DNA from 4 places in the Baekduia sp. genome. Region 1 is predicted to be linked to each of the others. Evidence: riboswitches for the same ligand, from Rfam matches in the RefSeq annotation. Region 1 holds a riboswitch; each other region holds the start of a gene.
The links. Region 1 has a riboswitch for cyclic di-AMP ahead of VGO10_RS13630 (hypothetical protein). Riboswitches for the same ligand answer to the same signal wherever they lie in the genome.
Positions count from the first base shown of each region.

Region 2: it holds a riboswitch for cyclic di-AMP, as region 1 does, so the genes downstream of both, VGO10_RS00420 (peptidoglycan-binding protein) here and VGO10_RS13630 (hypothetical protein) in region 1, are expected to answer to the same signal.
Region 3: it holds a riboswitch for cyclic di-AMP, as region 1 does, so the genes downstream of both, VGO10_RS11770 (transglycosylase family protein) here and VGO10_RS13630 (hypothetical protein) in region 1, are expected to answer to the same signal.
Region 4: it holds a riboswitch for cyclic di-AMP, as region 1 does, so the genes downstream of both, VGO10_RS20975 (septal ring lytic transglycosylase RlpA family protein) here and VGO10_RS13630 (hypothetical protein) in region 1, are expected to answer to the same signal.

Region 1 covers NZ_DASYJG010000061.1:29,332-32,528, forward strand. The annotation lists gene VGO10_RS13625 (glutamine synthetase family protein) at 1-922, opposite strand, end outside; gene VGO10_RS13630 (hypothetical protein) at 1,134-1,769, opposite strand; cyclic di-AMP (ydaO/yuaA leader) riboswitch at 1,780-1,926, opposite strand; gene VGO10_RS13635 (c-type cytochrome) at 2,150-2,647, opposite strand; gene VGO10_RS13640 (DNA polymerase III subunit alpha) at 2,763-3,197, opposite strand, start outside.
Region 2 covers NZ_DASYJG010000002.1:22,031-25,227, forward strand. The annotation lists gene VGO10_RS00410 (ABC transporter permease) at 1-270, shown strand, start outside; gene VGO10_RS00415 (ABC transporter permease) at 267-1,094, shown strand; cyclic di-AMP (ydaO/yuaA leader) riboswitch at 1,162-1,296, shown strand; gene VGO10_RS00420 (peptidoglycan-binding protein) at 1,305-2,231, shown strand; gene VGO10_RS00425 (DUF2277 domain-containing protein) at 2,363-2,644, shown strand; gene VGO10_RS00430 (CAP domain-containing protein) at 2,684-3,197, opposite strand, start outside.
Region 3 covers NZ_DASYJG010000049.1:20,546-23,742, forward strand. The annotation lists gene ftsH (ATP-dependent zinc metalloprotease FtsH) at 1-1,162, opposite strand, end outside; cyclic di-AMP (ydaO/yuaA leader) riboswitch at 1,268-1,429, shown strand; gene VGO10_RS11770 (transglycosylase family protein) at 1,440-2,114, shown strand; gene VGO10_RS11775 (hypothetical protein) at 2,239-2,502, shown strand; gene VGO10_RS11780 (PASTA domain-containing protein) at 2,718-3,197, shown strand, end outside.
Region 4 covers NZ_DASYJG010000098.1:93,322-96,518, reverse strand. The annotation lists gene VGO10_RS20985 (RNA polymerase sigma factor) at 1-330, shown strand, start outside; gene VGO10_RS20980 (amidohydrolase family protein) at 362-1,498, shown strand; cyclic di-AMP (ydaO/yuaA leader) riboswitch at 1,577-1,774, shown strand; gene VGO10_RS20975 (septal ring lytic transglycosylase RlpA family protein) at 1,903-2,487, shown strand; gene dinB (DNA polymerase IV) at 2,660-3,197, shown strand, end outside.

The DNA of each region.
Region 1 (3,197 bases):
CCACGTAGACCGGCGCCTCGTAACCGGGCACCAGGCGCTTGTAGGAGTTGACCCACTGAGCGAAGATCGAGGACAGCTCGCGGGCGTGCTTGAGCTGGCCGGCGATGAAGGCCTTGCCGATGTCCGACAGGAAGTAGGGGTCGTCGGCGTCGAACATCGCGTTGGACCCGTCCTTGAACAGGCTCATGTGCGTGTGCATGCCCGAGCCGTTCTCGCCGAAGAGCGGCTTGGGCATGAACGTGGCATGCCAGCCGTACTTCATGGCGTACTCCTTGACCGTGATCTTGTGGGTCATGCAGTCGTCGGCCATCTTCAGCGCTGGGGCGTAGCGCATGTCGACCTCGTGCTGGGAGGGGCCGACCTCGTGGTGGGAGTACTCCACGTGGATGCCGAGCTGCTCGAGCGCGATGACGGTCTCGCGGCGGACGTCGGAGCCGGCGTCGAGCGTCGTGAGGTCGAAGTAGCCGCCCTCGTCGAGGACCTCGGTGCCGTTCTTGTCCTTGAACAGGAAGTACTCGAGCTCGGGGCCGACGTTGAACGTGTCGAAGCCCATGGTGTGCATGCGGTCCAGGGCCCGTCGGAGGACGTGGCGCGGGTCGCCCTCATACGGCGTGCGCTCGGGCGTGAGCACGTCGCAGAAGACGCGGCCGACACCCTGCTCCTCGGGCCGCCAGGGCAGGATCGCGAACGTCGACGGGTCCGGCATAGCGATCATGTCGGACTCCTCGATGGCGTTGAAGCCGGTGATCGAGGAGCCGTCGAAGCCCATGCCGTTCTCGAACGCGTCTTCCAGCTCGTTGGCGTTGATGCTGAACGACTTCAGCTGCCCGAGGATGTCGGTGAACCAGAAGCGGATGAAGCGGAGCTGGTGCTCCTCGACGATCGCCTTGACGTCCTCCACAGTGCGCGGCTGGTCGCTCATGGCCCGGGACCCTAGAGGATCGGGGCTGTCACGCTGGTCGGAAACTGGGCGCCGATGTGTCGAGCCACGCCGCGGGGTGGTCGAGGGACGACTGTTGGTCGGATACGGACCATCAGTCGTCCCTCGACGCTGATGGTGGGCCATCGGCGCCGGGGTCGCGCGGGATCTCGTCCCGCGCGCCCCGGAGGCGATGTGGCCGAAGGTGGTCGGGCTACGGGCGAAGCGTCGCGCGCAGCGGCGCGTGGTGCACGGTGGCGTGGACGACGTGCGCCGAGAAGGCGGGGGCCGTGGCCGCGCGATGGGCGACCGCAGCCTGCGAGGACGAGGTCATCGCCGCGAGCAGGATCAGGATCGCGCCGAGGGCGACGGCCCAGAGGGCGATGCGGTCGGGGCGCGCGCCGACGCGGTCCGAGGCAGTTCGGCCGCGGTGGCGCTGGGCCATCGAGGGCAGCCGACGCTCCGCCGGACGGCCCTTGATCTGGATGGTGCGGCGGGTGCCAGCCGGCGGGGGCGGCGTGGCGAAGGGGTCGTCGGCGGCGCTGAGGTGCGCCAGCTCGTGGGCCACGTCCGCGGGCGTCGCCGCGACGGTCGGGCCGTCGTCGAGGGTCAGCTCGATGGTGCGGGAGGTCGCGGCAGCCTCGCGGGCGGGGGCGTGCGACGCAGTGGGGACGAAGACGCCGTGCAGCGGATGGGCGACCCCGTCGCGCTCGGTCGTGAAGCGGCGGCGTGGGGCGAAGTCGATGTCCTCGCCCAGCCAGTCATCGGCCGGGCGACGGCTCGGATCGGCGAGATCCTCGCGTTCCTGCTGCACGTCGGCCCACCAGTTGGGCGCGTCCGTCGATGGCATGAAGTGTTCTCAGTCCTCTTCCTTGGGCTTACGGGGTTAGCTGACGGGCTCGCGCCGAAAGAGCGGCGCTACGCGGTATGCGATTCGCCCCAGTGCAACGTGGGTCCCCCGCTCCTCGCCCGGGCGTACCTGGACGGGGATTCAGCGGTTGTGAACGGCGGCATCGTAGCAACGTCGAAAATCCCTGCTAGATCGCAGAGTTATGGCAAGCGCCAACTGACCGCATAGTCAGGCATGCGTCGGACGGAACGTTCCCGCAACCTGCGGGAATCTCCGCCTTGACATTCCGGCAAGGACCTCAAGTCGAGTTGCCGACCTCGTGCGCATTCGCTCTTGACAGGTGTTCGAGCGGACGCGCGGCGCGTCGAAGCGCGCCTCAGCTACCGACCAGCAACCGTTGCGACGTAGTTCGCGACGTCTTTGGCGTCCGCGCCATAGAGCAGGCCGGCAGGCATCTGGCCGGCACCGCGGGCGCGGCCGTGCTCGATCGCGTCGAGCACGAAGGCGGGCTTGAGGTCGCCGCCGTTGAGCGTGTCGAGGTTCGGGCCCACGCGGCCGACGGCGTTGGAGCCGGCGAGCGTGTGGCAGGTCGCGCACTTCTCGGCAAAGAGCTGGCGACCCGTGGTCTGAGACGCGTTGAGGTCCACTCCACCGGCGCCTTGCTTGGCGTGATCCTCGCCGTTGGAGACGAGGATGAGCAACGGCACGCCGACGCCGACCACGAGGACGACGAGCGCGATGCCGAGGCCCCAGGCGCGGCGCGTGCCACGCGTCTCAGGGCGCGACCCCGCGGGGGGCCGGCCGCTCCGCATCGCCGCCAGCACGACCGAGAGGCCGATGGCGAGGAAGGCGAGGACGAACACCAGGGTGCCGATCACGTGCGGCACCCTATCCGGTGACCCGGTCCCCAGCGCAAGTCCTGGTTCTGACCCCGGACCGCGGCGGCCGCCGCGAGGGCCGCAGCAACCGTCCCCACCAGCGCCTTCGAGCCCCTCATCGTCGCCGTCCCGACGCGAAGCTCTGTGCCGCCGGCGCCACCGCACGGAAGTCCCCGGTGCCGGTCGCGGCCAGTTCCTCGCCCTCGCCGACCGCCGCCCGTTGCGCCTCCTCGCGGACCAGCTCGACGACGTCGGCTGCCGGCCGGGCCTGCAGATGGCCGCTGGCGTCCAGGCGCACCAGCCGCCGGCAGACGACGTTGATCGCCCCGCCCGCCGACGCATGGCGCTCCAGCACGCCCTCGGCCACCACCAGCGGCTCGGCGCGCACCACGACACGGTCGCGCTCGTAGACCTTCGGCGGCACGATCAGGTTGATCGTTCCCGTCTCGTCTTCCAGCAGCAGGAAGCAGACGCCCTTGGCGGTCCCCGGCCGCTGCCGCGCGACGACCAGCCCGCCGAGCCGCACCGCCGTCCCGTGACCCAGCCGCTT
Region 2 (3,197 bases), on a different contig from region 1:
GCCTCGACGGTCCAAGGGATCTTCCCGCTGGTCTTCGTGATCCTGTTCATCTCCAGCGCGTTCTTCCCGCGGGCGCTGCTGCAGGCGCCCGCCAACTGGTTTGCGGAGTACAACCCGCTGAGCTATGTGGCCGACGGCATGCGCGACCCGATCATCGGATCGATCTCGGCGACGCCGGTGCTCGAGGGCTTCGCCGCCGCGGCGCTGCTGGTCGGGGCGTTCGTCGGGCTTGCGGTACTGGCGCTGCGCGGAAGGCTGCGTGCAGCGTGAGCAGCGAGGCGATTGGCCGCCCGCTGACGGGCCGCACGTTCGAGCAGGCGCCGCGCGGCCTGATGGTGTCCTTGCGCGTCATCGGCGCGCTGGTGCGGCGGGCGCTCAACGAGATCACGCGCGTGCCCGGCGCCGCGGTGCCGGGCGTCCTGGCACCGACGATCTTCCTGGTCGGACTGAGCGGCGTCTTCGGCGAGGCCGCGCGGCTGCCGGGCTTTGACGCCACGGACTTCCGCACGTTCATCGTGCCGGTGGGCCTGCTGCAGGGCGCGGCCTTCAGCGGCGCGGCGACGGGCGTCAACATGGCGCGCGACATCGAGCGCGGCTGGTTTGACCGGCTGATGGTCTGTCCCGCGCCGCGCACGACGATCCTGATCGGGATCGTGGCGAGCGCGGCGCTGCGGGCGCTCCTGCCGGCGACCTTCCTGCTGATCGTCGCGTTCGCGCTCGGCGTCGACTTCCCGGGCGTGGGCGCGCTGGCGCTCGATGCGCTGCTGGTCATGGGCCTGGCGACGGCGATCGCCTTCTACGCCGTGCTCGTCGCGCTGCGCTTCAAGACCCAACAGGCCGCCCCGCTGATGCAGACCGTCGGCTTCATGGCCGTGCTCTTCACCAGCGCCTACGCGCCGCTGGCCTTGCTGGCGGGCTGGATGCGGGCAATCGCGACGGTCAACCCGGTCACGCAGGTGCTCGAGGGCGTGCGCCAGGGCTTCGTGGCGCACGTGACGTGGGCCGACACGTGGCCGGCGCTGGTCGCGATCACGGGCCTGCTGTTCGTCCTCGGCGCGCTCGCCGTCCGGATGCTGCGGCGCGTCGGCGTGTAGTTCTTCCTCCCTGTCGCTGCAAGCGATCTTGCGGAGTGCAGGGATTTTGGCTGATAGAACCGCCACGCGCCGAATCGTTCGCTTGCGAACGGACGGGGGACCCACTGCGACCGTGACCCGGTCGCCGGGGCGAATCGCGGTTCGGATGACCGCGTAGCGCTGCCGCTCAGCGGCGCGAGCCCGACAGCTCACCTCGCAGGCGCCCCAACCATGCCCGCTCTCATCTCCCGCCCCTTCCTGGCGCTGCTCGCCGCGACGTTCGTCGCCGCCCTGCTCGCCCTCTCCTTGTCGGCCTCCGCTGACGCCAAGTCGCTCAAGTACAAGAGCCATGGCACGCGCGTGAAGGTCCTGCAGCGCGACCTTGGCATCGCCCCGGCCGACGGCATCTTCGGCCACGGCACCTCGCGCGCGGTCAAGCGCTTCCAGCGCCGCCATCACCTCCACGCCGACGGGATCGTCGGCGCCGTGACGTGGTCGATGATCCGACGCTCGCGCCACCACCGCGCGCACGCCTCGGGTGTGGTCGGTAGCGGCCGCCGTGCGCGTGTGCAGGGCCGCAGCTCGTCCGTGCGACTGCTGCAACGCAAGCTCGGCATCGGCGCCGACGGCGTCTTCGGGCCGGGGACCTCGGGCGCGGTCAAGGCCTTCCAGCGCGCCCACGGGCTGACGGCCGACGGCATCGTCGGCCCCGGCACCTGGCAGGCGCTCGGCGTCCGTGGGAGCCATCCGGTGCTCAAGCGCGCCGGCCTGCGCGGCGGCGTGCTCGCCGTCCCGCGCCACGTGATCCTCCTGCGCCGCGCGGTCGCCGCCGGCAACCGCATCGCCTACAAGCCCTACATCTACGGCGGCGGCCACGGCAGCTTCCGGGCCGCGGGCTATGACTGCTCGGGCTCGGTCTCCTACGTCCTGCACGGCATGGGCCGCCTTGACGCGCCGCTGGACTCCAGCGAGTTGATGCACTACGGCAAGCCCGGCCGCGGACGCTACGTGACGATCTACGCCAACGCCGGCCACGCGTTCATGGTGGTCAACGGCCGCCGTTACGACACCAGCGGCCGCTCATCCTCCGGCTCCCGCTGGGGTCCAGGCCAGCGGTCGACGGCGGGCTACGTCGCACGCCACCCACTAGGCCTCTAGGGGTCAGACCCTTAATCTGCGCTCAACAATTGGTTGGCAGCAGTTTGCAGCGGAAACCGCGTGGAGGGGTCAGACCCCTCATGTGGGATCAATGCTGGCCCGGTGCGGGATGTGGCCTCTACCCTGGAGGCATGTGCCGCAACATCCGCACGCTCTACAACTTCGCGCCGCCGGCCAATGAGGACGAGGTGCGCGCTGCCGCGCTGCAGTACGTCCGCAAGATCAGCGGCTTCACGAAGCCGTCGCAGGCCAACGAGGAGGCGTTCTCGCGCGCCATCGACGCGGTCACCGAGGTGACCGAACGGCTGCTGGCCGAGCTCGTCACCAACGCGCCGCCGAAGGACCGCGAGGTCGAGGCCGCCAAGGCGCGTAAGCGGGCCCAGGCGCGCTACACGATCGCCGCGCCGAGCTAGGAGCGGCTGCGCGGCGTCGGGCGCGGTGGTCTCGGGGAGCTAGCGCTTGGTCGCGCAGCGGCGCGTAGCAGCGGCGCGATGCCCGACGAGCGCGATGTGGGCGCGGCGTCCGTGACGCCGTGCAGCACGGGCACGGGTGGCGCAGCGGGCTGCGGGGCGCTTGGACGACGCCGACGCGTTGCCGGAGGTGAAGTCGGTCACGTAGGTGCCGCCACCACGAACCCCGGCCTGCGGCGCGCCGGCGGCGACACCGATGCCGATCTGCGTGAAGCCGCCGTTCAGGATGTTGGCGCGGTGTCCGGCGCTGTGCATCCATCCGTCGACGATCGAGGCCGGCGTCGCCAGCGAGCCCGAGCCCCAGGCGATGTTCTCGCCCGCGCTCCAGCTGCCGACCGGCACCCAGCCTGCGGCCTTGATGCGATCCATCATCGTCCCGCCACCCGGCGAGACGTGGTCGAAGAAGCGACGCTTGACCATGTCGGCCGCATAGTCGTCGGCGGCCCGGTCGAGCGTGGTCGACTCGTTGAAGGCCTTCAGCCCGTGATCGGCGCGC
Region 3 (3,197 bases), on a different contig from region 1:
CCTCGAGGATCTTCTCGCGGCCCTCGACGTCGGGCGGGTTGACGGTGACGCGGCGGTCGAAGCGGCCGGGGCGCAGCAGCGCAGCGTCAAGGACATCAGGTCGGTTGGTCGAGGCCAGGACGATGACGCCTTCAGAGCCCGTGAAGCCGTCCATCTCGGTGAGGATCTGGTTGAGCGTCTGCTCGCGCTCGTCGTGGCCGCCGAGCGATGCGCCGCCGCCGCGCTGGCGGCCGATCGCGTCGAGCTCGTCGATGAAGATGATCGACGGCGCCGCGGCCTTGGCCTGCGTGAAGAGATCGCGGACGCGGGAGGCGCCGACGCCGACGACCATCTCGATGAACTCCGACGCCGAGATGGAGAAGAACGGCACGTCGGCCTCGCCGGCGACCGCGCGGGCCAGGAGCGTCTTGCCCGTGCCGGGCTGGCCGCTCAGCAGCACGCCCTTCGGGATCATCGCCCCGAGCGAGCGGTACTTGTCGGGGTTCTTGAGGAAGTCGACGACCTCTTCGAGCTCATCCTCGGCCTCGTCGATGCCGGCGACGTCGGCGAAGGTCGTGCGCGACGTGCTGGCCGAGTCATAGCGCTTGGCCCGCGAGCGGCCGAGGCCCGACAGGCCGGCGGCGCCGCCACCCGCGCGGCGGGCGATGACGATGAAGAGGCCGACGATCAGCAGCGTCGGGCCGAAGAAGAGCAGGATGTCGGCCCACAGCGAGCGGCCGTTGTCCAGTGGCTTGGCGTTGACGATGACGCCCTTGGCCTGCAGCTGGGCGAGCAGCGTCTCGTTGGTCGGCGCGAAGGCCGGACGGAAGGTCTTGAACTTGGTCTCGGACTCGTGCTTGGAGTCCTGCGGGTCGACCTTGACCTTGAAGACGCCCTGGATGTCATCCCCCTTGGAGGTGACCTCGCGGACGTTGTTCTTGTCGACCTCGTTGAGGAACTGCGTATAAGGCACCGAGATCCGGTTCGGCTGGCTGGGGACCAGGAAGCCGAACAGGACGTTCAAAGCCAGCACGGCGACGACGAAGTAGAGGAAGCGGCGGCCTCCGGGAGGGCGTGGCATGCCCATCGGGCCCTGCTTCTTCTCGGTCGGTCCGCCCTCGACCCGCCACGGCGTTGGCTGGCGGTCATCCCTGCGGCGGGGTGCTTCTGGCTCTGGTGGCATGCGCTGGGGCGCAGTGTACGAACCAGGACGGCGCGGCTCGCCGACGGCTCGGTCCCGAACGTTCTGTCACCCAGCATGTGTCGTGCCGATGTGCTTCCCTACACGGCTGTACACCAGCCGAGTCCCGGTGGCGCCGTGTCGCCGGGAGCGGGGGACCCAACTGGATCCGCGTGAGCGGGTCCCGGGGCGAATCGCCACATCTGTGGCGTAGCGCAGCTCTACAGCGCGAGCCCGTCAGCTAACCCCGTAGGCGTGAAGAGCAAAGGAAGCACCCTTCGTGATCTACGAGATCGAACGCGCCTGCCAGGCGTCCATGGAACGCTCGCGTGCGCGCCGGACCGCTGTGGCGCAACGGCTGGCGGTCCTCCGCCGACGGCGACGCCGCGGCGGCAGCAGCTCGGTGGCGATCCTCGGCGCCGTGCTGGCGCTGGGCGGCCCGCTGGCGCTGGCGCAGACCAGCGCGCAAGCGCCGGTCCCGAGCACGCTGAGCGCCGGTTCGTCCGGCAGCGCCGTCTCCGCCCTGCAGGCGGCGCTCGGCATCGGGCAGACCGGCCGCTTCTCGGCGGCGACCGCGCGCGCCGTGCGCTCCTTCCAGCGCGCCCACGGCCTGACGGTCGACGGGATCGTCGGCCCGCAGACGGCGGGCGCGATGAAGCTGCCGTCCGGGACGGCGGCGCCGGCGAGCAGCGCTGGGCCGGAGGCGGTCGCCTCCGCGGTCGGACCGGACTCCGCGACGCTGGGTCGGATCGCCCGGTGCGAGTCCGGCGGCGATCCGACGGCGATCTCCGCCGATGGGCAGTACCGCGGCAAGTACCAGTTCACCCGCGCGACGTGGCGGGCGATGGGCGGCAGCGGCGACCCCGCCGCCGCGCCCGAGGCCGAGCAGGATCGGCGCGCCGCGGCGCTGCTGGCGGCGCAGGGCACCACGCCCTGGCCGGCCTGCGGCAGATGATCCCTGGGATCGATCGCTGAGCGACACCGAACCCGCGCATATCGCGGGTTCGGTGTCGTCGAGTGCTGCGGAGGCCGCTCGTCCACGTGGCGCAAGCGTCGCGCACCTGCGACGCTTGCGCGCGGTGTCCGCTCCCGACCAGCTCTCCCTGACGCTCGGCCCGTCGTTCACGGTCGAGGTCGACGATCGCTTCAGCCCGGGGCTGACGGGTCGCCATGACCGCGCCTACGCCTCGCCGCCGCAGCCGCGCGACGAGGCGCTGACGCTGGCGGCGCTGCTGCTCGACGCCGGCCAGGATCTCGACGGCGTCGGCCCATGGCAGCGCGCCCTGGCCGGCGGCCGCCGGACGGTCCGGCTCGTGCCGGCGTCCAACGGCGCGGCGGACTGAGCCACCGCCCGGCCACATCGCGCCCGGCCCATCTCAAGTCTGTGCGGGCGGCTGCCGACTACTGGAGTGAGCGTGTAGCACCCTCCTCCTCCGCTCATGTTTGACCTTCCTCATCCGAAGCCCTCTGTGCCAGCAGGGGGCTTCGGGAGTTAACGACGGGCGGGCGCTGTCGCATACTGGTGGGGTTCGGTGTGCTGCACCGGCGACCTCGACGCATGCGGCTCTCCCTCCTCACCGGCGCAGCGTGCGCCCTCCTGCTCGGCGCCTGTGGTGGCGACAAGCCGGCCAAGCCGGTCGCACCCGTGCGCCTGCAGGTCACCGCGCCGCAGGATCTCGGGACGGTGCGGACGGCGAGCGTGGAGGTCCGTGGGACCGTGAGACCGGCGAGCGCGACCGTCACGGTGCGCGGCGAGCGCGCGCAGGTGAGCGGTGGCGCCTGGAGCGCGCAGATCAGCGTCGAACCCGGCGTCAACGTCGTCGACGTCCTCGCCAGCGCCGGCCGCGCTCGCCCGGCGCTGACCGCCGTGCGGGTCCGTCGCGTCGTCGACGTCGTGGTCCCCGACCTCGTCGGCCTCAGCGCCGACGACGCCAAGTCCGCGCTGGCCGACGCCCATCTCGAAGGCGATCTGCAGACCACCAACGGCGGCTTCTTCGACGAACTGCTCGGCGGCAAGCCCGAGGTCTGTGCGACCGAC
Region 4 (3,197 bases), on a different contig from region 1:
GTCTGGCGCGAGGGGCAGGCCTCCGGGCGGGCCGAGGATCGCTTGAAGGTCGTCGTCGCCCATGACGTCTCCCGCGGCGCCGATTTGCAGCCCGATCACCTGGCGCTTGCCTCGGCCGACCGCTCCGACGTCCGCGCCGCGCTCGGCCGCCTGCCCAACTCCCAGCGCGAGGCGCTGGTGCTCGCTTACTGGGGCGGGCTGACCGCCGACCAGATCGCGACGCGCGCCGGCGTGCCGCTCGGCACCGCCAAGAGTCGGATCCGCCTCGGGCTCGCCCGCCTGCGCGCCGAACTGGGGTCGCTGCGCGCGGAGGACGGCGTAGCCGCCTAACGCCGTTGACCACTCGGGTAGGGTGCGCACCGTGCCGGTGGTCGGTCTGCCCTTCGAAGACGTCCTCGTCGAGCTGTGGTCGCGCGAGCTTGCGTGGCTGGGGGAAAGCGTTTCCTGGTTCGACGCCCACACCCACATCGGCCATCACGATCCCGATGGCTTTGAGGCCGATCCAGAAGAGCTGATCGCGGCGCTGGATGCGGCCGGCCAGCAGCGCGCGCTGGTCTTCGCCATGCAGGAGCCCGACGGCTATCGCGGGCCTAACGACTGGGTCCTGCGCTCGTGTGCGGAATCTGATGGTCGGCTCGTCCCGCTGGCGCGCATCGATCCCAAGGCGCCCGATGCGATGGAGGAGGCGCGCCGCTGTCTGGCGGCCGGCGCCCGGGGCTTCAAGCTCCATCCGCGCAGCGATGGCTTCGTGCTCCCGCACCCGGTTGTCGAGGAGCTCGTCGCGCTGGCCGGAGAGCACCGGCTGCCGGTGCTCTTTCACGCCGGCCGCGGGATCCCTGACCTCGGCGACCCGATCGTGCACCTGGCGACCGAGCATCCGGGCGCCCGGCTGATCCTCGCGCACGCCGGCATCAGCGACTTGGGGCTGCTGGCGCCGCACGTGGGCCGACTGCCGAACATCCTGTTCGACACGTCGTGGTGGCACGTGAGCGACATGCTGACGCTGTTTGCCACCGTGCCGCCCGGGCAGATCTTGTACGCCTCGGACATGCCGTACGGCGGGCCGCGGTATCCGGCGCTGCTGATGCTGCGCTGCGCGCGGGCGGTCGGGCTGACGCCCGAGCAGGCTGCGGTGATCGCCGGCGGTCAGATCGAGCGGGTGCTCGCCGGTGACGACCTCCTGGACCTGGGCCCGGCGGCGGGCACGGGCAACCTCGGCGCCCGCGTGCTCAGCTTCGAGCGGGTGATCAGCTACGTGGCCACGGCCGTGCAGGTCACGTTCCTCCAGGGTGATGCGACCCAGGCGTTCTCGCTGGCGCGCTTGGCCTGCCAGGCGCCTGACGGTGCGCAGCATCGTGAAGTGCTGAATGAGATGGATCGCTACATCGCGGTGTCCCAGCAGCGCATGGCGGAGGGGATGCATCCGTTCGCGAGCTTGTACCCCGCGCTGGCCGCGATGGTCTTGGCGGGCACCGCCGAGGCCCTGCTCTCGGCCTGACAGCTGTCAATGGCTGACCGCTGGTTGTGTGACCCGGTTCACACAGCGGCCCGGGTCTCGGGATAGTCTGAACGAACACTTGTTCGAACGCCGAACCGTCTCCGCCTGATCGGAGACGGGCGGGGGACCCATCTGCCGGTCGTGAGTGCGATCCGACCGGCTGGGGCGAGTCGGGGCCCACTGGCCCCGTAGCGATTGACCGACGCGTGCCCGATGCACGCGCCGCGGCTTGTCGCGAGCCCGACAGCTAACCCCGCAGGCGCTGATCACGTAGGAGGTGCCTCTCCTTGAGGCTCAAGAACCTGCGCGCTTCGGGTCTCACGAGCGCGCTTCTCAGCACGACCATCGTCGCGGCGGGTCCGTCCGTCGCGAGCTCCGATACGCAGTCTCCATTAGCGCCCACCTTGGCCGCGACGCCTGTCGCGATCAAGGCGTCGTCCTCGCTGACCGTCAGGAGCGTGCGGCGCACGGTCATGGCGGGCAACAGCATCGTCGTCCGTGGCGCCCTGCGCCCGGCGGGCGCCGGCCGCGCCGTCTCGCTGCAGCTGGCCAAGGGCAGTGGCGGGTGGAGGACGGTCGACCACGATCGCACCGATCGCCACGGCCGCTACGTCTTGGTCTGGCGCGCGGCGCGCACCGGCACCAAGCGCGTGCGCGTCCACTTCGGCGGCACGCGCGAGCTGTCCTCGTCGCGCCACCTGGCGGGCACGGCCCGCATCTACCGCCGGGCGCTCGCCTCGTGGTACGGCCCCGGCCTCTACGGCGGCCACCTCGCCTGCGGCGGCACGCTGACGCCCGGCACGCTCGGCGTCGCCAACAAGTCGCTGCCGTGCGGCACGAAGGTCACGCTGCATTACCGCGGCCGTACCGTGCGCGTGCCGGTCGTCGACCGCGGCCCCTACGTGGGCGCCCGCGAGTTCGACCTGACCGCCGCGACGAAGGCCAAGCTCGGCTTCGGCTCGACCGGCACGGTTCTCACCACGCGCTAGCGGCATCACCCTGGGCCGTCGAGGGACGACTGTGGGTCCTGAGGACCCCAAAGTCGTCCCTCGATGCACCCTTTGGGTCATCGAGGGACGACTGAACCCCGAGGGCGTGGTGCAGTCGTCCCTCGACGCATGGTGGGGTGGGCGCGTCGGGTGCGCCGCGTACCTTTGACGGGTGGCGAAGCGCGTCATAGCTCACCTCGACTGCGATGCGTTCTTCGCGTCGGTCGAGCTGCAGCGGCGGCCGGAGCTCAAGGGGCTGCCGGTGATCGTCGCCGGCACTGGCCCGCGTGCGGTCGTCACGACCGCGTCCTATGAGGCGCGCAAGTTCGGCGTCGGCTCGGCGATGAGCGCGGCCGAGGCGCGGCGGCGCTGCCCGCAGGCGGTGACGATCCCGCCCGACCACCAGGCCTACTCCGAGAAGTCGCGCGAGGTCTGGGGCCTCGTGCGCGAGCGTGTCGATGTCCTCCAACAAGCCGGGATCGACGAGGCCTACGCCGATCTCACCGGCATCGACAAGCCGCTGCCTTTCTTGCGCGAGTTGATCGCCGCGGTCAAGGAGCAGACCGGCATCCAGATCTCGGCCGGGATCGCGCCCAACCGGCTGGTCGCCAAGATCGCTTCTGACCTCGGCAAGCCCGCGGGCTTCGTGGCGATCGGTCGCGAGCAGTGCGCCGCCCACATCGCCGACCGCTCCCCGCGGATCGTCCCGG